DNA from 4 places in the Isoptericola nanjingensis genome. Region 4 is predicted to be linked to each of the others. Evidence: riboswitches for the same ligand, from Rfam matches in the RefSeq annotation. Region 4 holds a riboswitch; each other region holds the start of a gene.
The links. A riboswitch is a leader RNA that binds a small molecule or an ion and turns the genes downstream of it on or off. The one in region 4 is predicted to bind thiamine pyrophosphate.

Region 1: another riboswitch for thiamine pyrophosphate. It lies ahead of ACQP6G_RS06700 (bifunctional hydroxymethylpyrimidine kinase/phosphomethylpyrimidine kinase); the one in region 4 lies ahead of ACQP6G_RS17910 (thiamine ABC transporter substrate-binding protein).
Region 2: another riboswitch for thiamine pyrophosphate. It lies ahead of ACQP6G_RS09475 (ECF transporter S component); the one in region 4 lies ahead of ACQP6G_RS17910 (thiamine ABC transporter substrate-binding protein).
Region 3: another riboswitch for thiamine pyrophosphate. It lies ahead of thiO (glycine oxidase ThiO); the one in region 4 lies ahead of ACQP6G_RS17910 (thiamine ABC transporter substrate-binding protein).

Annotation. Positions count from the first base shown of each region.
Region 1 is NZ_JBNOZL010000003.1:260,881-266,666, reverse strand. Features, by position in the region: gene ACQP6G_RS06710 (ABC transporter ATP-binding protein) at 1-185, opposite strand, end outside; gene ACQP6G_RS06705 (ABC transporter ATP-binding protein) at 182-2,281, opposite strand; gene ACQP6G_RS06700 (bifunctional hydroxymethylpyrimidine kinase/phosphomethylpyrimidine kinase) at 2,434-4,143, opposite strand; TPP riboswitch at 4,134-4,264, opposite strand; gene ACQP6G_RS06695 (hypothetical protein) at 4,399-5,052, shown strand; gene ACQP6G_RS06690 (YcnI family copper-binding membrane protein) at 5,142-5,786, shown strand, end outside.
Region 2 is NZ_JBNOZL010000004.1:285,595-291,380, reverse strand. Features, by position in the region: gene ACQP6G_RS09490 (class I SAM-dependent methyltransferase) at 1-609, opposite strand; gene ACQP6G_RS09485 (CbiQ family ECF transporter T component) at 673-1,368, opposite strand; gene ACQP6G_RS09480 (ATP-binding cassette domain-containing protein) at 1,365-2,846, opposite strand; gene ACQP6G_RS09475 (ECF transporter S component) at 2,821-3,459, opposite strand; TPP riboswitch at 3,453-3,564, opposite strand; tRNA gene ACQP6G_RS09470 (tRNA-Ala) at 3,708-3,780, opposite strand; gene ACQP6G_RS09465 (histidine phosphatase family protein) at 3,871-4,560, opposite strand; gene rsfS (ribosome silencing factor) at 4,557-5,003, opposite strand; gene ACQP6G_RS09455 (hypothetical protein) at 5,000-5,786, opposite strand, start outside.
Region 3 is NZ_JBNOZL010000008.1:245,418-251,203, forward strand. Features, by position in the region: gene ACQP6G_RS17430 (thiazole synthase) at 1-528, opposite strand, end outside; gene thiS (sulfur carrier protein ThiS) at 562-807, opposite strand; gene thiO (glycine oxidase ThiO) at 804-2,057, opposite strand; TPP riboswitch at 2,047-2,149, opposite strand; gene thiE (thiamine phosphate synthase) at 2,181-2,864, shown strand; gene ACQP6G_RS17450 (hypothetical protein) at 3,008-3,676, shown strand; gene ACQP6G_RS17455 (OmpA family protein) at 3,673-4,362, shown strand; gene guaA (glutamine-hydrolyzing GMP synthase) at 4,413-5,786, shown strand, end outside.
Region 4 is NZ_JBNOZL010000009.1:1,682-7,467, reverse strand. Features, by position in the region: gene ACQP6G_RS17920 (ABC transporter ATP-binding protein) at 1-123, opposite strand, end outside; gene ACQP6G_RS17915 (ABC transporter permease) at 123-1,925, opposite strand; gene ACQP6G_RS17910 (thiamine ABC transporter substrate-binding protein) at 1,901-2,974, opposite strand; TPP riboswitch at 3,046-3,150, opposite strand; gene ACQP6G_RS17905 (DUF4235 domain-containing protein) at 3,310-3,576, shown strand; gene ACQP6G_RS17900 (PAS domain-containing protein) at 3,608-4,387, opposite strand; gene ACQP6G_RS17895 (sulfite exporter TauE/SafE family protein) at 4,539-5,465, opposite strand; gene ACQP6G_RS17890 (RrF2 family transcriptional regulator) at 5,650-5,786, opposite strand, start outside.

The DNA.
Region 1 (5,786 bases), on a different contig from region 4:
GCGAGGGCCCCGCGGCGCGGCCTCAGCAGCGCGCCCAGCAGGCGCAGCGACCGGGACCTGACGTCGCGGGACGCCTCGGCGTCGAGCCGGGTGGCATCGTCCGCGCTGGCGTCGGTGGGGCGACGGCGCTCGTCCGGCCCGGACGTCGCGGGCCGGGGCGATTCCGGCGTGCTGGGGCGGCTCACCGCTGGACCTCCTTCTCGTCGTGCCCGGTCCGGGCCTGCTCGGGGTGTTGCTGCTCGGCCTGGGCGCGGTCGGGCTCTTCCCGGCCTGGGTGCTCGGCGCACTCCTCCCAGTCCTGCTCCAGGCTGGAGATGACGTGCCGGTAGTGGGCGTCGGTGGCGAGCAGGTCGCGGTGGGTGCCCACGGCCGTGATCCGGCCGTCCTGCAGCACGGCGACCCGGTCCGCGAGCGCCACGGTGGACGGCCGGTGCGCGATGACGAGGCTGGTCGTGCCGTCGAGGACGTCGCGCAGGCGCGTGGTGACGGCCTCTTCGGTGGCGACGTCGAGCGCGGACAGCGGGTCGTCGAGCACGAGCACGGCGGGGTGTGCCGCGATGGCCCGGGCGAGCGCCAGCCGCTGCCGCTGCCCGCCGGACAGGGACAGCCCTTCCTCCCCGATGCGGGTCTCGACGCCCTGCGGCAGGTCGGCGACGAAGCCCGCCTGCGCCACCTCGAGCGCCTCGTGCAGGCGCCGCTCGCGCTCCTCCTCCGGCACGGCGTCGGGGCCGGCCTCCGGGACGCCGAGCAGCACGTTGTCCCGCACCGACGCGGAGAACAGCGTGGGGTCCTCGAACGCGACCGCGACGGCGCGGCGCACGTCGTGCCGTCGCAGGCGCCGCACGTCCACGCCGTCGAGCAGCACCTCGCCGCCGGTGACGTCGAAGATGCGCGGCACCACCATCGCGAGGGTGGACTTGCCCGAGCCGGTGAGGCCGACGAGCGCCGTCGTCGTGCCGACGGGGAGCTCGAGGTCGACGTGCGCGAGGACCGGGCGCGCCGCGTCCTCGTAGCGGAACGTGACGTCGCGGAGCTCGACGTGGCCTCGCGCCGGGCCGGGCTCGGCGGGGTCGGCCGGGTCGGCCAGCGGGTTCGGGGTCTCCATCACCTCGAAGAAGCGGTCGACGGCGGTGCGCGCGTTGAGCGTCATCGACAGGGTCATCCCGAGGTCGACCACGGGGCCGTTGATCACGGCCGTCGTCAGGAAGAAGGCGACGAGGCCGCCGACGGTGATCTGCCCCTGGGCGGCGAGCACCGTGCCGAGCACGAGGCAGACGGCCAGCGTGACCTCGGGGATGAGCTGCAGCGACGTGGTGACGGTGGCCTGGTTCCCCGCCTTGCGGATCTCCGTGCGACGCAGCTCCTCCGCCTGGTCGGTGAACGAGTCGAGGGCGTCGCGCCCGCGGCCGAACGCCTTGAGCACGCGGATGCCGTGCACGGACTCCTCGACCGTGGTGGCGAGGTCGCCCGACTGGTCCTGCGACAGGCGTGCGATGACGCGGTACCGCCGCGAGAAGCGGAACGCGATGACCGTCACCGGGATCGCGCCCGCGAGGTACACGAGGCCGAGCCAGCCGGCGGTGGCCAGCAGGATGCCCACGCCGACCACGATCGTCACGATGCTGACGACGAGCTGCAGGACGCCGAAGACCAGCCAGCGGCGCAGCAGGCCGAGGTCGCCCATGATCCGGCTCAGCAGCTGCCCGCCGGGCCACCGGTCGTGGAACGCGACGGGCAGGTCCTGCAGGTGGCGGAACAGCGCCATCCGCAGCTCTGCCTCGACCCGCGTGCCGGGGTACATCACGAGGTTGCGGCGCAGCAGGACGAACCCGGCCTCCGCGATCCCCAGCACGAGCACGAGGAGCACCGGCACCACGAGGGCGCCGAGGTCGTGGGCGGCGGCGCCCTCCGCGAGGGGGCCCTCGACGAGGGCCTGCAGCACGCGGGGGATCGCCAGCGCGGCGAGGCTCGCGCCGAGCGCCGAGAAGAGGCCGCCGACCATGCGCGGCAACGCGGGCCGGACGTATGGGTAGAGCCGGCGCACGGACGCGAACGTGGAGAGCTCGGAGCCCGCGGGGGCGACGGCCGCCGCGGGGACGACGGCGGCCGCGGGGGCGGCGCCCGGCCGGCCGGGCGGGCCCTCGGCGCGACCCGGCGGTGTGCCGGGCGCGGCGGGACGGCGGGGAGCGGAGGAGGCGGGGCTCCTCCTGGGACTTTCGGAGGGATCGGCGCGGCGTGCGCCTCGGCTGCGGCTGCGCGAAGTGCGCTTCGTGTCGGGCATCACATCCATTCTGTCACTCGCCTCCGACACGCTTGCCCCGATCACGCGGTGGGTCCCAGAACCGGGACACCGCTTACCGCCGCGTGATCCCGCCGTCCGGCAGGACGGCGGGGCCCGCGACCGGCCCCACGACGGGGCCGGCGAGGCTGCGGTCAGCCCACCGCGACGCGGTCGGCGGGGCGCCCGTCGACGTCCTCGGCCGCGCCTTCCGTGCCCGCTGTGCCGGGGAGGCCCGTCTGGTCGAAGAACGCCAGCTCGTGCTCGCACGCCGCGCGGAACGCCGCCGCCATCCGGTCCCGGGTGGACGCGTCGGACGCCGCGGCGGCGCGGCGCAGGATCGCGACGGCCTCCCGCGTCGCGCCCGCGAACGCGTCGTCCGCGTAGGTGCCCAGCCACGCCGCGTACGGGTGGCCCGCGTGGTTGCGGGCGGCCAGCCGCTCCCCCACGTCCTGGTAGATCCAGTAGCAGGGCAGGACGGCGGCCACGAGGGTCGCGTAGTCGTCGCCGGCCGCGCGCAGGTGGTCGAGGTAGGCGGCCGTCGTGGCGCTGGCGGGCACGTCCTGCGGCTCCCCGCCCAGCCAGCGCGTGTGGAGGTCGAGCTCCGTCACCAGGGCGCCGTGCGCGCCACCGGCCCAGAACGCCTGCTCGGCCCGCGTGGGCGCGAGCTCGCTCGCCCGCGCGAGGCAGCGCGCGTAGTCGCGCAGGTAGAGCGCGTCCTGCTCCAGATAGGTGCGGAAGTGGTCGGGGTCGAGGGTCCCGTCGCCCAGCGACCGGACGAACGCCAGGTCGTCGATCGCGGCACGCACGTCCGCGGCGTCGTCCCACCACCGGGCGACGACGTCCTCCGCGCCCGCACCGGCCGCACGGGCCGCACGGGACGGCGCCTGGGGTTCCGCGCCGCCCGCGCGCAGCCCCACCAGGTGGTCGACGGGGCCGTTCCCGCCGCCGACGCGCAGGGCCTCCCCCGCCCGGATCGCCCTGGTCAGCCAGGCCTTCGTGCCGCGCAGCGCCTCCGCCCAGTCGCCCGTGCGCGCGTACCGGGCGGCCAGCCCGCTGGACAGCGAGCAGCCGGTGCCGTGGGTGGAGGTGCTGGTCAGGCGCGGGCCGGGGAGCTCCACGAGCACGCCCTGCGGGCCGACGAGGGCGTCCGGGGCGCCCTCCTCCCTCGCGTCCGGACGCGCGAGCAGGTGGCCGCCCTTCGCCACCACCAGGACCCCGTGCCGGGCGGCCAGCCGTCGCGCCTGCTCGAGGGCGGCGGGCCAGTCCGCGGCGGGGGGCTCCTGCGCGAGGACCGCGAGCTCGGGCAGGTTCGGCGTCACGACGTCCACCCGGCCGAGCAGGTCCCGCACGGCGTCCTCGGCCGCCGGGTCGAGCAGCCGGTCCCCGCTGGTCGCCACCATGACCGGGTCCAGGACGACGGCGGGGCGCGCGGTCGTGCCCGACCGGTCGGACGTGGCGTGCGACAGCGCGTCGAGCCACGCGGCCACCGCCCGGGCCACCGGGGCCGAGGCGAGCATCCCGATCTTCACGGCGTCGACGGTCACGTCGTCGGTGACGGCGTCGAGCTGCGCGGCGAGGAACGCGGCGGGCGGCAGGTGCACGTCGCGCACGCCGCGGGTGTTCTGCACGGTCAGAGCCGTGACGGCGGCCATCCCGTAGCCGCCCGCGGCCGCGATCGACTTGAGGTCGGCCTGGACGCCCGCGCCCCCGGACGGGTCGGACCCGGCGACCGCCAGGACGCGGGGCCGGCTGCCCGTCCGGAGCGCCCTCGTCGGCGACGAGACGGGAGCGGGGGCGGCGTGAGCAGGGGTGGTGCTGCCGGCGCGGCCGGCGGAGCTGTCTTCAGGTGCGCGCGCACTCATGTCGACATCCCTTCGCTAGTACGAGCTAGATCAGGTTCGACGGGTGTGTTCTCAGCGCCCGCCGGCCGGCCGTGACGAAGTCGCGGCGATGACCGGTCGGGACGCACCCCGTGTCGTGGCGCCCACCGTAGCCCAGGTCGGCACCGGCGGGTCCGGCGTCCCGCGCGGGTGCGTCGTTCCTGGCTCCGCCGTCGTCCGGGCGGCCGCCCGGGGCGAAACTGCAGGTCCCGGCCGACGCCGCGGTAGGGTGCGGGGGTGCCCGTGGTCGTCCGTCGTGTGCGCGAGCTCCTCGTCGCCGGCACGACGCTCAGCATCGCGGCCGCCGCCCACCTGCTGGCCGGCGGCGCGCTCCCCGGGGCACCCCTCGCCTGGCTCGTCGTCGCGGCGCTCACGGCGCCGCTCGCGGTGTGGACCGCGCGCCGCAGGCTGACCCTCCAGCGCCTCCTGCCGGCGATGGTCGCGCTGCAGCTCGTCCAGCACACGACGTTGTCCGTGCTCGGCGCGGCGGGCACGGGCGCTCCCTCGGCACCGCTCCCGACCCCGGGCACCACCCTGGACGGGCACGCGCTCCACGCCATGGGCCCGGGCTCCCTCGCGCCCGCGACGGGCGGCGGGCTGCTGCATCACGCGGGCGACGCCGGGACGACGTCCTGGATGCTCGCCGCGCACGCCGCCGCGGTGCTGCTCACCGCCCTGCTGCTCGCGGCGGGCGACCGGGCGGCCCTCACCGTCGTCGGGCACCTGCGGCACGTCGCGCTCCTCGTGCAGGAGCCGCCGGTGCTGCCGGTGGTCCGCGAGCCCGCCGTCGTCGTCGGGCGCACCTGGCGCCCCCACCCGGCCCGCGTCCGCCGGCGCACGCCCCCACGAGGACCCCCGCTGCTCCCGGGCGCCCTCGCGCGCGCCGCCTGACCCTGCCCTGGTCCGTCGTCGGACGGGGGCGGGTCCCTCGCCGTCCCACGACCGCCTGACACACCTGACAGCCAGGAGCAGAAGAACCCATGTCCAGGACCACCCCTGTCATCACCCGTGCCCTCCGCCCGCGCCGCCTCGTCGGCGCGGCCGCGCTCGCCCTCCCCGCCCTCGTGCTCGGCGCGACCGCCGCGTCCGCGCACGTGACCGTGACCCCCGACGCGGCCGAGGCCGGGTCGTACGCCACCCTCACCTTCAAGGTCCCGAACGAGTCCGCCGAAGCGTCGACCACCGCGGTGCAGGTCGACCTGCCCACCGACACCCCCTTCACCAGCGTGTCCGTCGAGCCCGTGCCGGGCTGGACCGCGAAGGTCACCCAGGCGCCCCTGCCCGAGCCCGTCGAGGTGCACGGCACCACCGTCACCGAGGCGCCGGCGAGCATCGAGTGGACCGCCGACGACGCCGACGCCGGCATCGCGCCGGGCGAGTTCCTCCGGTTCACCGTGTCGGCCGGCGCGGTCCCGGACGGCGTGGAGGAGATCGTCCTCCCCGCCACCCAGACCTACTCCGACGGCGAGGTCGTCGCCTGGGACCAGGAGGCGTCCGGCGACGCCGAGCCCGAGCTCCCGGCCCCCGTCCTGCAGGTCGTCCCGGCCGCCGAGGACGGCGGCCACGGCGCGGCGTCGGCGGCCGGTGCCGGCGACGCCGCCACGGACGCGCACACCGACGCGGCG
Region 2 (5,786 bases), on a different contig from region 4:
TCACGCGCGCCGCGTCGTGAGGAGCAGCGCCGGCAGGCTGAGCTCCTCCCCCGCGGTGCGCGCGGCGATCTCGGCGTCCGAGACCACCGTGGCCGACCACGCGGGCCCCTCGAACGCCGCGCGCAGCCGGGCGCCGGTCGTGCCCCAGCCCAGCCCGGCGTCCACGGACATCGCGAGCACGGCGACGAGCGCGTCGGGCCGGCAGATCGCCTCCAGCCCCGCCACGTAGGCCGCGCGCCCGGCGTCGTCCAGGGTGTGCAGCAGCCCCGAGTCGAGGACGGTCCGCGGCCGGAGGTCCAGGCGGTCGAGCCGGCGGGCGTCCGCGACCTCGAAGCGCACCTCGCCCGGCGGGTCGAGGATCGACTCCGCGGCCCGCTCCCGCGCGCGGGAGATCGCGTGCGCCGCGGCGTCCACGCCCACCACCCGGTGGCCCGCCCGAGCGACGGCGAGAGCCAGCACGCCCGTGCCGCACCCGACGTCGAGGACCGGGTCCGCGAGCACCGACCGGCGCACGAGCGCCAGGAGCGCGGGCTGCGGACGGCCGATCTCCCACGGCGGCGGGGCGTCGGCAGCGTACAGGGCGTCGAAATCGTGCACCTGGCGGGCCATGGAGCACCTCCCGCTGCCCATTCTGCGCCCCACGGCTCCTGGGCGGCGCCTCCCGCGCGACCGCTACCCGACGAGGACGGCGAACGGCAACGCCGCGACGAGCGCGCCGCCGGCGAGCACGACGGTGTCGGTGCGGGTCCACGGCGCCGGCTCCGCCCAGGTGCGGTGGTGGGCGGAGGCGAAGCCGCGGGCGTCCATCGCGACGGCCATGGCGGCCGCGTCGCGCAGGGTGGCGGCCAGGACCGCGAACGTCACGGACGCCGCGTGCCGGGCCCGCGAGAGCGGGCCCCGGCCGGGCCCGACGCCGCGCGACCGGCGGGCTCGCGACGCCTGCTCCCACACCGCACCGAGCCGCTCGAACCGCTGCAGCGCCGCGGCGACGCCGACGACGGAGCGCGCCGGCAGGCGCAGCCGCTGGCCGAGCTGGTCGGCCAGCCCGCTCGGGTCGACGAGCGGGGCGAGCGCCACGCCCGGCAGCGCGAGCACCGCGATGCGGGCCCCCGCGACGCCGGCCTCCACCGGGTCGCGGCCGCCGAGCAGCCAGGTGGACCACGCCACCGACGCGATGGCGACGACGACCGCGAGGTACCGGGCCGGCGACCCGGCCCCGCGCGGCAGGAGCAGCAGCCCGAACGCCAGGCAGGCGCCCAGCGCGACGCCGGCGCTCGCGACGTCCCGGACGCCCAGGGAGGCGACCAGCCCGAGCAGCCCGAGCGCCACGAGCACGAGGGCGTTCACGCGCCCCAGCACACCGGTCATGCCGCCACCGCCTGTCGCTCGCGTGCCGGGCCGCCGAGCTGCACCTGGTGCCCGGCGAGGGCGACGAGGTGCGCGTCGTGGGTGCTGGCCGCGACGGTGGCGCCATGCCGGGCGGCGGCGGTGGCCCACCCCGCCACCGCCGCCCAGGTCCCCCGGTCCTGGCCGACGGTCGGCTCGTCCAGCAGCACGAGCCCCGGCCGGTGCGCGAGCGCGGCCGCCAGCGCGAGCCGCCGCTGCTCGCCGCCGGACAGCCGGAACGGGTGCGCGTCGGCGAGATGGTCCAGGCGCAGCAGCGCGAGCACCTCGTCCACGTCCACCCGGACGCCGAGGCGTCGGCCGGTGAGCTCCACCTCGTCCCGCACGCGCAGGGCGAGCAGGCCGTGCTCCGGGTGCTGCGGCACCCAGCCGCACGACCGCGCGAGGTCTCGCGAGCGGGCCGTACGCCCCGGAGCTCCCCGCACCACGCCGGCGGTCGGCCGCAGGTGCCCCGCGAGGGTGGCGACGAGCGTGGACTTCCCCGCCCCCGAGGGCCCCGTGACGGCCGTGAGGAGCCCCGCAGGCAGCCGCGCGGCCACGCCGTCGAGCGCCCGCGTGGTGGTACGGCCGCGCAGGCCGCGCGTCGTCAGGTCGACCTCGAGGGAGTCGACCGAGACCTCCGGCCCGGCGCCGTCCGGCGCGACCAGCGCGGCCGGGACGGGCAGCGGATCGGGCGCCGCCACCCCGGGCAGCCAGACGCCGGCGCGCGTCAGGTCACCGCGCGGGCCGGCCGCGCCGTCGCTCAGCGCGGCGGGCGCGACGTCGTGCGTGACCCGGCCCGCCGGCCCGAGCACCACGACGCGGTCCAGGTGCTCGAGCCACGGCCCGACGTGGTGGTCGACCACCACGAGGGAGGTGCCCGTGCCCTCCAGCGCGCCGACGACGGCGGCGCGGACCTCGGCCGCGGCGGCGGGGTCGAGCATCGCGGTCGGCTCGTCCAGGAGCAGCAGGCCCGGGGCGCTCGCCAGCGCCCCTGCGAGCGCGAGCCGCTGCAGCTCGCCGCCCGAGAGGGCCGAAGTCGGCCTGTCGGGCGGGTACCGCAGCCCGACCCGGTCGAGAGCCTCCCGGGCCCGACGCCAGATCTCGTCCCGCGGCAGGCCGGAGTTCTCGGGGCCGAAGGCGGCGTCCCGGCCGATCCGGGCCGCGACGACCGCGGAGCCCGGGTCCTGCGGCACGAGCCCCACCCCGCCGTCCACGTGGACGGTGCCGGACAGGTCGCCGGGCAGCGGGTCCCCCAGGACCCCCGCGAGGGCGTGCAGCACGGTCGACTTGCCCGCCCCGCTCGGCCCGACCAGGCCGATGCGCTCCCCCGCGCCGACGGTGAGGTCGAGGCCCTCGATCGTCGGGACCCGGCGCCCGGTGGGCCGCCAGCTCAGCCCCCGCACGCGCGCCCGGACGTCGTCGCGCGCCACGCCGTCAGGCCCGGGCGCGATCGGCGGCACGACCGACGCCGCGGTCGGCGAGGTCGCGCCCCGGCCCGAACGCGTCGAGCACGCCGGCCCGCGCGAGGGAGCGCACGAGCGCCGCGCCTCCCAGGCCCGCGAGCAGCGCGCCGGACAGCGCGAAGAGGCCCAGGTACGCCAGCCGGAAGCCCCACGCCCAGTCCGGGTAGTAGGCGAACCACTCGTAGACGGCGCCGCACGCGCCCGCCGCCGCACCCGCCAGGGCCGCGACGGCGGTGCCGAACCGGCGATAGAGGAACAGGGCGAGCACGAGCTCGGCGCCGAACCCCTGGACGACGCCGGAGACGATCGCCGAGAAGCCCCAGCCGGCGCCGAGCAGCGCCTCGACGCTCGCGGCGACGACCTCGGTGAGCAGCGCCGCGCCCGGGCGGCGGACGATGAGGCCGCCCAGCACGCCGCCGAGCAGCCAGCCGCCCCCGAGCAGCCCGGTGGCCGGCGGGAAGGCGACCGCCAGCCCGGCGGAGAGCAGGTGGTAGAGCTGGGTCCAGCCCCAGAAGACGACACCGACGGCCACGCCGAGCATGGCCACGGTGACGAGGTCGACGGTCCGGTACCGCGGGGACGCGCTGCGCAGAGAGATGGGCGCGGACATTCCAGGTAACTCCCTTCGCCGGTGCTAACCGGAGCAGGTTCCAAGGGTCTGCGGCTGTGCCCGCACTCTCAGCGCCCCTTCGACGGCGCTCCCCTGTCATGGGTGTCTTCAGATGTGACGGCCGACGACGCGGCCGCAGGTCCGACCCTAGGCGACGTCGGCGTCCGCGCAAGACCGTCCCGCACCGTGAAACCCCTGGTCACGCAAGAAGGCCCGGAACCATGAGGTTCCGGGCCTTCTCGTCGGGGTGGAGCTGAGGGGACTCGAACCCCTGACCCCCTGCATGCCATGCAGGTGCGCTACCAGCTGCGCCACAGCCCCGAGAACCGACTCTCGCGACCGCGGACGGCCAGGCGATTCGTCTGATTCGGTGTGTTCCTCCGGGCTTGCGCCCCTCGGAACGTCGATATCTTAGGCAGACTTCGGGCCAGGTTCCAAATTCCAGTCCGGTCCCGCCTGCCAGCGGTCCAGGGGGTACCCCGCGCCCACGTTGTGCGCCACGAGGCGCCATGCCGGCACGGCGCCCTCCCCGGCACGGTGCAGGTGCGACCAGTGCACGTTGTGCATGCCCGCCAGCCCGCGCCATGTGGTCGGGTCGAGCCCGAGCAGCGCCGTCACCGCCAGCGAGATGGCGGCCCCGTGCGACACGAGGACGAGCGTCGCGTCGTCGGCCAGGTCCGCGGCGTGCTCGGCCACGGCCTCGGCCATGCGCTGCGCGACCGCCGCCTTCGTCTCGGCCCCCGCCCCCACGGGCTCGGCACCGAGGCGCCAGGCTGCGTACTCCTCGGGCCAGCGCTCCTGCAGCTCGGCGCCCGTGAGGCCCTCCCAGGCGCCGAAGCCGCGCTCGCGCAGGCGCTCGTCCGTCACCAGGGGCTCCCCGCCGAGCGCGTCCGCGTACGCGGACGCCGTCTCGACGGCGCGGCCCAGGTCGGACGACACGATGCGCGTCGCGCGGTGCGACGACGCGAGCGCGGAGCCGCCCTCCGCCGCCTGCCAGCGTCCGACCTCGTCGAGCGGGATGTCGATCTGCCCCTGCAGCCGCAGGGAGGCGTTGTAGGCGGTGCGGGCGTGCCGCAGCAGGACGACGGTGCCGGCCGTCACCGCTCGTCGCCCGCGAGACGGATCGCGCCGTCGCCCCCGCCGTCGCCGTACTCGGCGGCGGCCGCCGCGCCGTCGCCGCCGCGGGCGTCCTCCGGCAGCTCGACCGCCGGGCAGTCCTTCCACAGGCGCTCGAGCGCGTAGTACACGCGGTCCTCGGCGTGCTGCACGTGGACGACGACCTCGCCGAAGTCGAGCAGCACCCATCGCGCCTGCGCCTTGCCCTCGCGGCGGATCGGCTTGGACCCGGCGAGGAACATCGCCTCTTCGACGGCGTCCACGATGGCCGAGACCTGCCGCTCGTTCGTGCCCGAGGCGATGAGGAACACGTCGGTGAGCACCAGCTGGTCGCTCACGTCCAGCGCGATGATCTCCTGCGCCTTGCGGTCCGAGGCGGCCCGAGCGGCGACGATCGCCAGCTCGACGGCGCGGGGGCTGGCGGTCATGCAGCGGCTCCGGGGTGCTCGTACGGGAGGACGACGCTCGCGGGTGCGGCGCCGTCGGTCGTGAAGTCCTGGGCGCCGTTGTCGCCGAGCAGCAGCTTCCAGACCAGGAGCCCCAGCACGAACGCGACGACCACGAGGACGATGTAGTGCAGCCAGGTGTAGGACGCCTCGGGCTCGTCCCAGTCCTCGTCGTCGTCCTCGTCGTCCAGCGGCGCGGCCGAGCGCGCGCGGACGGGCTGCTCCGACGCGACCAGCGCGTCGAACGGGGACGCGGCGGGTCGCTCCGGCGCGGCCGCCGGCAGGGCGGCCCCCGCCGTGGGGCGCGACGGCGGCACGGACGCGGGCCGCTCCGTGGTCGGGCTGGCCCAGGGCAGCGGGGGCGCCGCCGACGTGGGTGCGGCGGTCGGCGCCGGGCTCGGGGCCGCCTGGGCGGGCGGCGCCGACGCCGGGGCCGACGTGGTGCCGAACGGCGAGGAGGTGCCCGTCGTCGCGAACGGGGAACGGCGGGCGGGGCCGTCGGGGCGCGGCGCCACCGTCGCCGGCGGGCTGGCCGCCGGGGCCGCTGGCGCGGCGCTCGACGGGGCGGCCACCGGGGGCAGGCCGTACCCGGTGGCGGAGCCCGCCGGGGCGGCGCCCTGGTCACGGCGGGTCGAGGGGCGCGCGGGCGGCGCGGCCGGGGCGCTGGACGGCGCCGCGGGGCGCACCGGGGGCGTCGGGGCGACGGCGCGGGACATCTCGCCGGTCGGTCGCTGGATCGGGGCCAGCCGACCGGTCTCGTCCAGC
Region 3 (5,786 bases), on a different contig from region 4:
GCCGAGCGGCATGACGGCGGCGCACCCGACGTCCTCCAGCCGGCGCGCGAGGATCGGGTCGTCGTTCGTGTACGGCAGGACGACGAACCCGTCGCGCACGAGCCGGTCGGCCGCCTCGACGAGGCCGATCGGGTCGGGCAGCAGGGTGACGTCGTCGGCGACGACCTCGAGCTTGACCCAGTCGGTGCCGCACGCCTCGCGCGCGAGCTGGGCGGTGAGCACGGCCTCGGCGACCGAGAAGCAGCCCGCCGTGTTGGGCAGGGCGCGGATGCCGAGCCGCTCCAGCAGCCCCCAGATGCCGCCGTCCTCGGCGCCCGCGCCGCCCGGGCGCACCGCGACGCGGCGCATCGCCACCGTGGTGAGCCCGGTGCCCGACGCGACCAGCGCGTCCTCGAGCGTCATGAGGTTCGACGCGCCGCCCGTGCCCATGACGAGGCGCGAGCCGATCTCCGTGCCGGCGACCACCAGGGGGTCGACGAGCGGGTGCGCGAGCGGGCGGGACGTGGCCGCGGCGTGCGTGCTGGTCATGCTTCCTCCGTGCTTCGTGGTCAGGCTTCGTGGTCAGCCGCCCTGGACGGCGGTGACGATCTCGACCCGGTCGCCGGGAGCGATCCGGGTGCCGGCCCACAGGCCGCGGGGGACGACGGCGTCGTTCACGGCGACGGCGATGCCCTGCACGGAGCCGTCGGCGACGAACGCGGGCACGAGGGCCGCGACGACGGCCTCGACGCCGTCGCCGTGCGGCCCGTCGAGCGGGTAGGCCTCGCCGTTCACGACGGCAGTGCGGGTGGCGGGGGCGGCGGTCATCGGGCGGCTCCTTCGGGAAGACGGGCGGCGGGCGCGAAGCGGCGCGGGTCGGCGGCGGACAGCGCCGGGTCGGGGGGAGGCGCTCCGGTCAGCACGGCCACGACCGCGTCGGCCGTGAGCGGGGCGAGCAGCACCCCGTTGCGCCCGTGCCCGACGGCGGCGAGCAGGCCGGGCACCGCGGTCGCGCCGACGAGCGGCAGGTTGTCGGGGGTGGCCGGGCGGGCGCGCGGCGTGACGTCGACCAGCGCGGCCTCGTCGATGCCGGGCACGAGCGCGCGGGCGTCACGCAGCAGCGCGAACACGCCGCCCGCCTCGGCGCGGCGGTCGTCGGGGCGCTCCTCGCTGGTGGCGCCGACGACGATCTCCCGGTGGCTCGGCCCGGTGCCGGGCCCCGCGCCGGTACCGGGACCCCGCGGCACGACGTACACCGGCCGCCCCTGCACGGTGCCCCGCACCACGTGCTCGAGCGCGAGGCCCGGGCCGGCGTCCAGGCGCAGCGTGGCGCCTTTCACCGGCCGCACCGGGACACGCACGTCGGGCACGCCGTCGAGCAGCGACGCCGTCGCGACCGCGCCGGTCGCGACGACGACCGCGCCCGCGGCGTGGCGCGCGCCCGCGTCGTCGTGCACCGCGACGACGCGGCCCGCGCCGTCGCGCTCGAGCCGCGCCGCCGCGCGGCGCACGAGGGCGCCGCCGAGCGCCTGGACGAGCGCCGCGTGCGCCCCTCGCGGGTCCACGGCGAGGTCGCCCTCGACGACGGCCGCCCCGGCGAGCCGCGGCCCGAGGTACGGCTCGCGCCGCCGCGCGTCGGCCACGGAGACCTCGGCGGAGGCGAGGCCCCACTCCCGGTGCAGCGCCAGGACCCGGCGCAGCAGGGCGAGGTCGTCGGCGTCGTACGCGACGGCGAGTGACCCGGCGCGCAGCAGGGGGACGTCGCGCCCGGTCGCCGCGGCCAGGCGGGCGGCGAAGTCGGGCCAGAGCGCGGCCGAGGCGACGTTGATGCGGGCGAGCTCCCGCTCGCCGAAGTCGGACTCGCTGACAGCCGCGAGCATCCCCGCCGCGGCGCGGGTGGCGCCCTCGCCGGGCGACGGGTCGAGCACGGTGACGGACAGACCGCTCGCTGCGGCGCGCCAGGCCACGGAGAGGCCGACGATCCCGCCGCCCACGACGACCATGTCGGACAGGGTGTCGGACAGGGTGTCGGACAGGGTGCCGGACAGGGCGTCGGACGGACTGCTGGGCGTGGGCATGTGCGCTCCCTTCGCTGGCATGACCCAGATCAGGTTCGACGGTCGGCTCCTACGCCCTCTCAGCCCCGAGCGGGGCTCCCGTGCGCGGCCACTGTAACCCGGGCCGTGGTTACCCTGACCGGCGTGACCACGACCGCGCCCGACCACGGTGCCGCCCCGGAGACCGCTCCCGACCCGCCCCGCGCCCGCCTCGCCGACGCCCGCCTGTACCTGTGCACCGACGCCCGCGAGGAGCGCGGCGACCTGGAGGACTTCCTCCACGCAGCGCTCGCGGGCGGCGTCGACGTCGTGCAGCTGCGGGACAAGACGCTCGACGTCGCGCGCGAGCTCGAGCTGCAGGAGGTGGTCGCCCGCGTCGCCGCGGAGCACGGCGCGCTCTGGGCGGTGAACGACCGGGCCGACGTCGCGCAGCTCACCGGGACGCCCGTGGTGCACATGGGGCAGCGCGACCTACCGGTGCCCGCCGTGCGGTCGCTGCTGGGGCCGGCGCCGGTGCTCGGCCGGTCCACGCACTCCGCGGACCAGGCCGCCGCGGCGGAGGCCGACCCGGACGTCGACTACTTCTGCGTCGGCCCGCTGTGGGCCACGCCCACCAAGCCCGGCCGCGCGGCCGTCGGGCTCGACCTGCTGCGCGAGGTGGCGGCGACCCGCCCGACGACGCCGTGGTTCGCCATCGGCGGCGTCGACGGCGAGCGCCTGGACGCCGTGCTCGACGCCGGAGCGTCGCGCGTCGTCGTCGTGCGGGCGATCACGCAGGCGCCCGACCCCGAGCGCGCCGCCCGCGAGCTGCGCGAGCGGCTGGGCTGACCCGCCGGCCCATCCGGGCACGCCCCCGGGATGGGGAGTGCTCCCCCTCGCGGGTGATACCCGGCGGGGGTGGCGTGTGCCACAGTGAGCTCGCCCCGCCTCGCGCCGGGGCGAGTCGCGCCCCCCGAGCCCTGGAGAAGTCGATGTCCCCTCGTGCCCGCACGTCCGCCCTGCTGCTCGCCGGCGCCCTGCTCGTCCTGTCCGGGTGCACCGGCGGGGGCGCCGAGGAGGAGGGCGGGACGTCTGGAGCGGCCGCATCGGCCACCCCGGAGGCCGAGGCGGCCGCGGATCCTGGCACGGCGTCCGTCGCCGACCAGGTGATGGCGGAGCAGAAGATCGCGACGCCGCACGGCTCGGACGCGGCCCTCGGCGGCGAGGTGACCGTGTCGCTGCGGGCGGTCGAGGTGGCCGGCGGCACGACGACGGTGCGCTGGGCGCTGCGCTGGGACGACGACGCGTCGCCCGCCGACGCGGGGGCGAGCTGGTACGACATGAGCGTGGAACCCAGCACGACCGTGACGGACCGGGCGGGTCTCAAGGCGTACCGGCCGTTCTGCACCGAGGGCGCCTGGCAGGAGGACACCGACGACTCGACGAAGGCGGCGGTCGCGCAGATCAAGTGCCGTGAGTCCATGCTCGTGTCCCCTCTCGAGAAGCACGCCTTCAAGTTCCCCAACCACGGCACCATCGAGGTGTCCGCCGTGCTGCCCGCGCCGGAGGGGGAGCCCGCGACGGTGGACGTCCTGCCCGCCGAGGGGCTGCCGCTGTTCACGGACGTGACGGTCACCTACGTCGACGGCGCCGCGAAGTGACGGCTCGACGGCCGCGGGGGACGGTGGTCGCGGCGCTCGCCGCGCTGCTCGCCGCGCTGCTCGCCCCGGGTGCTGCCGGCCCGGCCGTGGCGGGGACCGAGCCGAGCGCGTCGCCGAGCCCGTCGTCGGGCGCCGCTCCGACGGCCGACCCGGAGCTGATGCAGGAGGCGCGGGCAGCGCTCGCGGAGCAGGACGCGACCGTCGAGGCCGCGGAGACCACCGACGCGATGCGCACGGACGCCACGGTCGACCTGCGCGCGGGCGACTCGACGTTCGCCTTGGACGCCGCGGACTCCACCATCACTCTGGAGCAGAGGCAGGAGAAGAAGGACGACACGGTCGTCACGCTCACGTCCGACCTGCTGTTCGACTTCGGCAGGGCGACGCTGACGCCGGAGGCGGCGAAGGCGGTCGCGAGGCTGGCGGCGGACATCCCGCAGGACGCGACGGTGCGCGTGGACGGGTACACCGACTCGATCGGAACGGACGCGAAGAACCTCACGCTCTCCCGGCAGCGCGCGAACGCGGTCGCCGACGTGCTCGCGGCGGAGCGGCCGGACCTCACGCTGAAGGTGGAGGGCCACGGCGAGGCGGACCCGGTCGCGGACAACGAGGTGGACGGCCAGGACAACCCCGCGGGGCGGGCGCTCAACCGCCGCGTCGAGGTGACCTACCCCACCGCGTGACCCGTGGGACGGGCCCGGGAGCGGTACCGTCCGGCGGCTACGATGGCTCGGTGACGTCTCCCGCCACCGACACCCCCACCACCGCCGACCTGGCGCCCTCGCCGCGACCGGTCCTCGTCGTCGACTTCGGCGCCCAGTACGCGCAGCTCATCGCGCGCCGGGTGCGCGAGGCCCGCGTCTACTCCGAGATCGTGCCGCACACGTTCACCACCGAGCAGATGCTCGCCAAGAACCCGGCGGCCATCATCCTGTCGGGCGGCCCGTCGTCGGTGTACGCCACCGGCGCGCCGTTCGTGGACCCGGCGCTGTTCGAGGCCGGCGTGCCGGTGCTCGGCATCTGCTACGGCTTCCAGGCGATGGCGCAGGCGCTGGGCGGCACCGTCGCCCAGACGGGGCAGCGGGAGTACGGCGGCACCGAGGTCGAGGTGTGCGAGGCCGGCGTGCTGCTGGCGGGCACCCCCGACCACCAGACCACCTGGATGAGCCACGGCGACTCCGTGCACGCGGCGCCCGAGGGCTTCACGGTGCTCGCGACGTCGTCCGGCTCGCCCGTCGCGGCGATCGAGGACACCGGTCGCCGCCTGTACGGCGTGCAGTGGCACCCCGAGGTCAAGCACTCCGCGCACGGTCAGGCCGTGCTGGAGAAGTTCCTCTACGAGGGCGCGGGGCTCGCGCCCGACTGGACGGCCGGCAACGTCATCGCCGACCAGGTCGCCGCGATCCGCGCGCAGGTCGGCGACGCGCGCGTCATCTGCGCCCTGTCCGGCGGCGTGGACTCCGCCGTCGCCGCCGCGCTGGTGCAGCGCGCCGTCGGCGACCAGCTCACCTGCGTGCACGTGGACCACGGCCTGCTGCGCGAGGGCGAGGTCGAGCAGATCGAGCGCGACTTCGTCGCGTCCACGGGCGTGAAGCTGATCATCCGCGACGAGAAGGAGCGGTTCCTCACCGCCCTCGCGGGCGTGAGCGACCCCGAGACGAAGCGCAAGATCATCGGCCGCGAGTTCATCCGCGTCTTCGAGGACGCCCAGCGCGACATCGTCGCCGAGGCGGGCGCCCACGGCGAGGAGGTCAAGTTCCTCGTGCAGGGCACGCTCTACCCGGACGTCGTCGAGTCCGGTGGGGGCGAGGGCGCGGCCAACATCAAGAGCCACCACAACGTGGGTGGCCTGCCCGACGACCTGCAGTTCGAGCTGGTCGAGCCGCTGCGCACCCTGTTCAAGGACGAGGTCCGCGCGGTCGGCCGCGAGCTCGGGGTGCCGGAGGAGATCGTCTCCCGCCAGCCTTTCCCGGGCCCGGGCCTCGGCATCCGCATCGTCGGCGAGGTGACGGCGGAGCGCCTCGAGACGCTGCGCCAGGCGGACGCCATCGCGCGCGCCGAGCTCACCAAGGCCGGCCTGGACGACGAGATCTGGCAGTGCCCCGTC
Region 4 (5,786 bases):
CTCGCCTGCCGCGACGTCGAGCGAGACGCCGTCCACCGCGACCGCCCCCGGTCGGCGGCGCGTGGCGCCGTACCGCACCACGGCGTCGCGCACGACGAGCCCCGTCGTCTGGCCCTGCTCCATCAGAACTCCCCTCCCGGCCGGTCGCCGCGCAGGCGCTCGGCCACCATCATGACGGTCGCGGTGAGCACGGCCAGCACCACGGACGCCGCGAGCGCCATCCCGTAGTTCTCGGCCCCGGGCCGCCCGATCAGCCGGTAGATCACCACAGGCAGCGTGGCCGTGTCGGGGCGGGCGAGGAACGACGTCGCACCGAACTCTCCGAGCGAGACCGCGAACGCGAACCCGATCGCCAGCCCCAGCGACCGCGCGCCCAGCGGGCCGTCGACGGTCCGCAGCACCCGCCCCGGCGCCGCGCCCAGCGTGGCGGCCGCCTCGCGCAGCCGCGGGTCGATGGCGCGCAGCACCGGCAGCATCGTGCGCACGACGAGCGGGATGGCGACGACGGCCTGCGCGATCGGGACGAGCGCGCCGGAGGTGCGCAGGTCGACGTCGAGCCCGAACGGCTTGTCCAGCGTGATGAGGAAGCCGAAGCCCACCGTCACGGCGGAGACGCCCAGGGGCAGCATGAACGCGGCGTCGAGCACCCCGACGGCGCTCCGCAGACCCGCCCGCCGCGGGCGACGCGACACGACGAGCGCCACGAGGCCGCCCACGACGACGGCGATCAGCGCGGCCCACGCCGCGGTGCGCAGCGAGTTGCCCAGTGCCTCCCAGACCGTGACGGTCAGGGCGTTGGGCCCGCCGGTGGTGCCGAGGGCCACGTAGTTGTCGAGGCCCCAGGAACCGTCGGGAGCCCGCAGCGACCGCGTGACGAGCCCCGCCATGGGCAGCACGAGCAGCCCGGCGACCACGACGAGGGTGACGAGCGCCGGCACGACGTCCGTGCCGTCGGCACCGGTGCGCAGCCGCAGCCGGTGCGCGGACACGCTGTCGCTCGTGAGGTGCAGGGCCCGCTCCCGGCGCGCCCGGGCGCGGGAGCTGACCAGCAGCGCGCCGGCCACCACGACGAGCTGCAGCACCGACAGCACCGCCGCCGAGCGCAGGTCGAGGAACTGGGTGGTGCGCGTCCAGATCTCCGTCTCGATCGTGCCGTAGCGCAGGCCGCCGAGGACGAGGACGACGCCGAACGCCGTCGCGCAGAACAGGAAGACGACCGCGGCGGCCGACGCGATCGCCGGGCCGAGCGCGGGCAGCGTCACGGTGCGGAACGCGCGCCACGGCGTGGCGCCGAGCGCGCGGGCGGCCTGCTCGGCGCGCGGGTCGAGCCGCTCCCACATGCCGCCGACGGTGCGCACCACGACCGCGTAGTTGAAGAAGACCAGGGCGAGCACGATGCCCGCGAAGCTCTCCTCCAGGTGCGCCCAGCCGAGCGGCCCGCCGGGGGCGAAGAGCGCGCGGAACGCGACGCCGACGACGACGCTCGGCAGCACGAACGGCACGGTCACCAGGCCGCGCACGAGGGTGCGCCCCGGGAACCGGCACCGGTACAGCACGTACGCGCCGGGCAGGCCGAGCAGCACCGACAGCGCCGTGCCCGTGATCGCCTGGGCGAGCGTCTGCCCGACGATCCGCCACGTGCGCTCCTGGGACAGCACCTCTGCGAAGCCGGACAGGTCGAGCTCCCGCCCCGCCGCGGTCTCGGTGAAGAACCCCTGCAGGACGAGCGACACCACCGGCCACGCGAAGAAGACCGCGAGGAAGCCCAGCGGGAGCGCGACGGCCGCGCCCCAGCCGAGCCACGCGCCCCATCGGTCTGCACCCCGCCGGGCGGCGCGCCACCGCGCCGCCCGGGCTGCCGGGCGGGCGGTGGCGCGCGGGACGCGGGGCACGGGGCGCGTCAGCCGACGACCGTCGCCGTCCACTGCTCGATCCACTCGTCGCGGTGCGCGGCGACGTCGGCGGGCGCCACCTCGAACGGCTCGTCGGCCAGGGGCGCGAACTGCTGCCAGTCGGCGGGCAGCTCCACGCCCGGGTCCGCGGGGTACATGTACATCTGGCCGGGCACGTCGGCCTGGAACTCGGCGCTCGTCAGGAAGTCCACGAGCTTCTCGGCGCCCTCGGGGTTCTCGGCGCCCGCCAGCACGCCCGCGTACTCGACCTGCCGGAAGCAGGTGTCGAGCATCGCGCTCGTGGCGGAGGTCTTCCCGTCGTCGCTCACGGTGAACGCGGGCGACGTCGCGTACGACAGCGCGATCGGGCGCTGCCCGCCCTCGCCGGCGCCGGAGAAGTCCACGTAGTACGCGTCCTCCCAGCTCTCGGCCACCTTGAGGCCGTTGTCGCGCAGGTCGGCCCAGTAGGCCTCCCAGCCGTCCGCGCCGAACGCGCCGATCGTCGCGAGCAGGAACGCGAGGCCGGGGGACGACGTCGCCGGATTGGTCACGACGGTGAGGTCCGCGTACTCCGGCTTCGCGAGGTCCTCGAGCGTCGTCGGGGGCGTGACGCCGTGCTTCTCGAACCAGCCGTCGTCAAGGTTCATGCACACGTCGCCCACGTCGACCGGCGTCAGCGTGCCCGCCAGGTCGTCGGGCGCGTAGGCCGCGACCTCCGGGGCGAGGTCGGCCGGCTGGTACTCCTCGAAGACCCCGGCGTCGACGGCCCGCGACGCGTACGTGTTGTCCACGCCGAAGACGACGTCGCCCAGCGGCGCGTCCTTGGTGAGCACGAGCTGGTTCACCAGCGTGCCCGCGTCGCCCGGGGCCACCTGCTCGACGGTGAGACCGGACTCCTTCTCGAACGCGGCCAGGACGTCGTCGGAGACGGCGAACGAGTCGTGGGTGACGAGCGTGACCGTGCTCGACGCCGCGCCGCTCGCGTCGTCCGTGGGCGTCCCGCCGCACGCCGCCAGCAGCGGCAGCAGGGCGACGACGCCCGCGGTGGCGGCCGTGGTCCGGGCCGTGGTCGTGAGCTTCATGCTGTCCTCCTCAAGGTGCGAGAAGGGGGTCCTGCGGGCACCCGGCACCGTCGTGGTGCGGCCGTCCGCAGGGAACGAGATTCCCGACTTCCTCCACCGGTGCTAACCGGGTCAGGTTCGAGGGTCTGCGGCGGTCCGCACTCTCAGCGCCGGTGGGCGCTCCCCTGTCGTATCACCACGAGCCTACCCGCCGACGCCGCGCTACCGTGGTGCAGTCCTCGGCCTCGGGGTGTGACGTGCCTGACGTGCCGTGACGCCGTCCGGCGGCCGCGGACGCACGCGAGACGACGCGCGGTCGTGCCGCGGCCGCGCCGGGACCTACCGAGGGAGAGCACGTGACGGACACCGAGCAGCCGCTGGGCGTGAAGGTCGGCACGGTGGTGCTGACGATCGCCGCCGGATGGGTCGCGCAGAAGCTGATCGGGGTGGTCTGGGAGAAGACGACGGGCAGCGTGGCGCCCACCAACGTGGACGACGACGAGATCTCGATCATCCAGGCCGTCACCTTCGCGGCGGTCTCGGGCGGGGTCGCGGTGCTCGCGAAGCGCCTCGCCCGCAAGGGCGCCGTGCGCGCGGCGGCCCGGTTCGTCCCCGGCCGCTGATCCCCCGCTCCTGACGGGCCCGCCCTGCGGGTCAGTGGCTCGCGCGCGGACGCCGGCGGGCGAGCTGCGCGTCGTGCCCGTGCGGCCGGTCCACCGGCCGCACGGTGGCGAGCGCCTGGCTGAGCCGGTCCGCCGCGTCCTGGGCCGGCGGGGCGGACCGCACCACCTCCGCCGCCGTGAGCGCGGCGTCGCGGTCCCCGACGGGCCGCGCGAGCCCTTTCATCACCTGTTCGCCCGCCGACTGGGCGGAGATCCCGACCTGCGCGCCGGCGTCCGCGAGCACCTCGGTGGCGACCGACTCGTCCACGCCGCACACCGCCATGATGGCTCCCTTGGCCTGCTCGGCGGCCGCGGCCGCGACGAACGCTCGGGACACGGCCCGGTGCGCCTCGCGCTCCAGCGCGTCCCGCACGACCGGGCTCGCGTCGATGACGTAGCCGACGATCTGCGACGACGCGCCGTCGGCCCCATGCCTTCCCTGTCCGGTCACGACGACGGTATGGGTGCGCCCGTGGTCGTCCACGACGCGGTGCGCCCCCGAGAACGGCCGCCCGGTGCCGAGCGCGACCACCGCCGTCCGGGAGAGCCGCTCGCGGTCGTCGGGATGCAGGTGGGCGCGCAGCACCTCCGGTCCCGGCGCGATCTTGCCCGGCTCGCGACCGAAGATCCGGAAGACCTCGTCCGACCACCACCACTCCCCCGTGGCGACGTCGACGCGGTACCGGCCGACGAGCAGCTGGCTCCCCGCACCCAGCAGCTCCGCGAGGGCGACGAGCTCGCGGCGCGGTGTGTCGTTGGTCGTGCTGGACATCGAGGCTCACCCCCAGTGCCGTGCAGCTGGGTCAGGCGCGCAGTTCTCCTGGCTTCACCACCGTACCGGGACGGCGCGACACCGCCACCGCACGGCGGGTGACGTGCGGTGGCGGTGTCGTCGGTGGCCTCGGCCGTGCCGGGGGCAGGCGTCAGGCGACCGTCGTCGCCGCGGCCTCGGGGTGCTCGCCGGCCGCCTCGGCCCGCTCCGCCGCGACCGCCTTGCGGTGCTCGCGGAACGAGTAGGCGACGGCGGCGGCCCAGCCGACCGCGATGAGCCCGAGGACGAGACCCCGCACGCCGTCGCTCACCGGGAACTCGTCGAGGCTCAGCAGGGTGCGGACGTTGGTGAGCACGATGATCCCGCCGACGGCGGAGCCGAGGACGCGCGGCGGCACCAGGCGGACGAGCCACGCCGCGATCGGCGCCGCGATCAGGCCGCCGATGAGCAGCGCCAGGGCCCAGGTCGGGTTGATGCCCGCGGTCCCAAGGCCGAAGAGGAAGCCGAGGCTCGCGGCGACGGCCACGAAGAACTCGCTGGTGTCGATCGAGCCGATCACCTTGCGGGGCTCCATGCGGCCGCTCGCGAGGATGGCGGGCGTGCCCACCGGCCCCCAGCCGCCGCCGCCCGTGGCGTCCATGAACCCGGCGACCAGGCCGAGCGGGGTGAGGAACCGCTTCCGGAGCGGCTGCCCGAGGCGGTCCGTGCGCAGCCCGCGGAGCGTGAAGCGCAGCAGCACGTACAGGCCCAGCCCCAGCAGCAGGATCGACATCAGCGGCTTGGCGATCTCGGTCGACAGCCACGAGAGGAAGGTCGCGCCTGCGAACGCGCCGACCGCACCGGGGATGCCGATCTTGGTGACGACCTTCCAGTCCACGTTCCCGAACCGCCAGTGCGACGCACCGGACGCCAGCGTCGTCCCGACCTCGGCGAGGTGGACGGTCGCCGACGCGGCCGCGGGGTTGGTACCGATCGCGAGCAGCAGGGTGGTCGAGGTGACGCCGTAGGCCATGCCCAGGCTGCCGTCGACAAGCTGCGCACCGAGGCCCACGAGGGCAAGGAGGACGAGAGTCCGCACGGGGGTTCCCTCCGTTTCGGCGCGGCAGCGGGTCCGCCGCGTCTGCAGTGAAGTTACCCGATCGGCTCTATCGGATTCAACGGTCTCAAGAATCTGTCTGCATGCTGAGACGCGCCTTCCGGGGTCGGCGCGGGCCGTGCCGCGCCCCGACCGCCCCGTGCCGGTCAGGCCGCGGGAGCGGGGCTCACGGGTTGATCCACGCCGATTCATGCTCGGTGAGCCGGCGCACGACGTCGGGGATCGTCCCGGCCGCGAGGTCCGCCAGGGTCACCTGTTCCAGCACGGCCCGGACGTTCACGCGCAGCGCCACCCACACGTGCA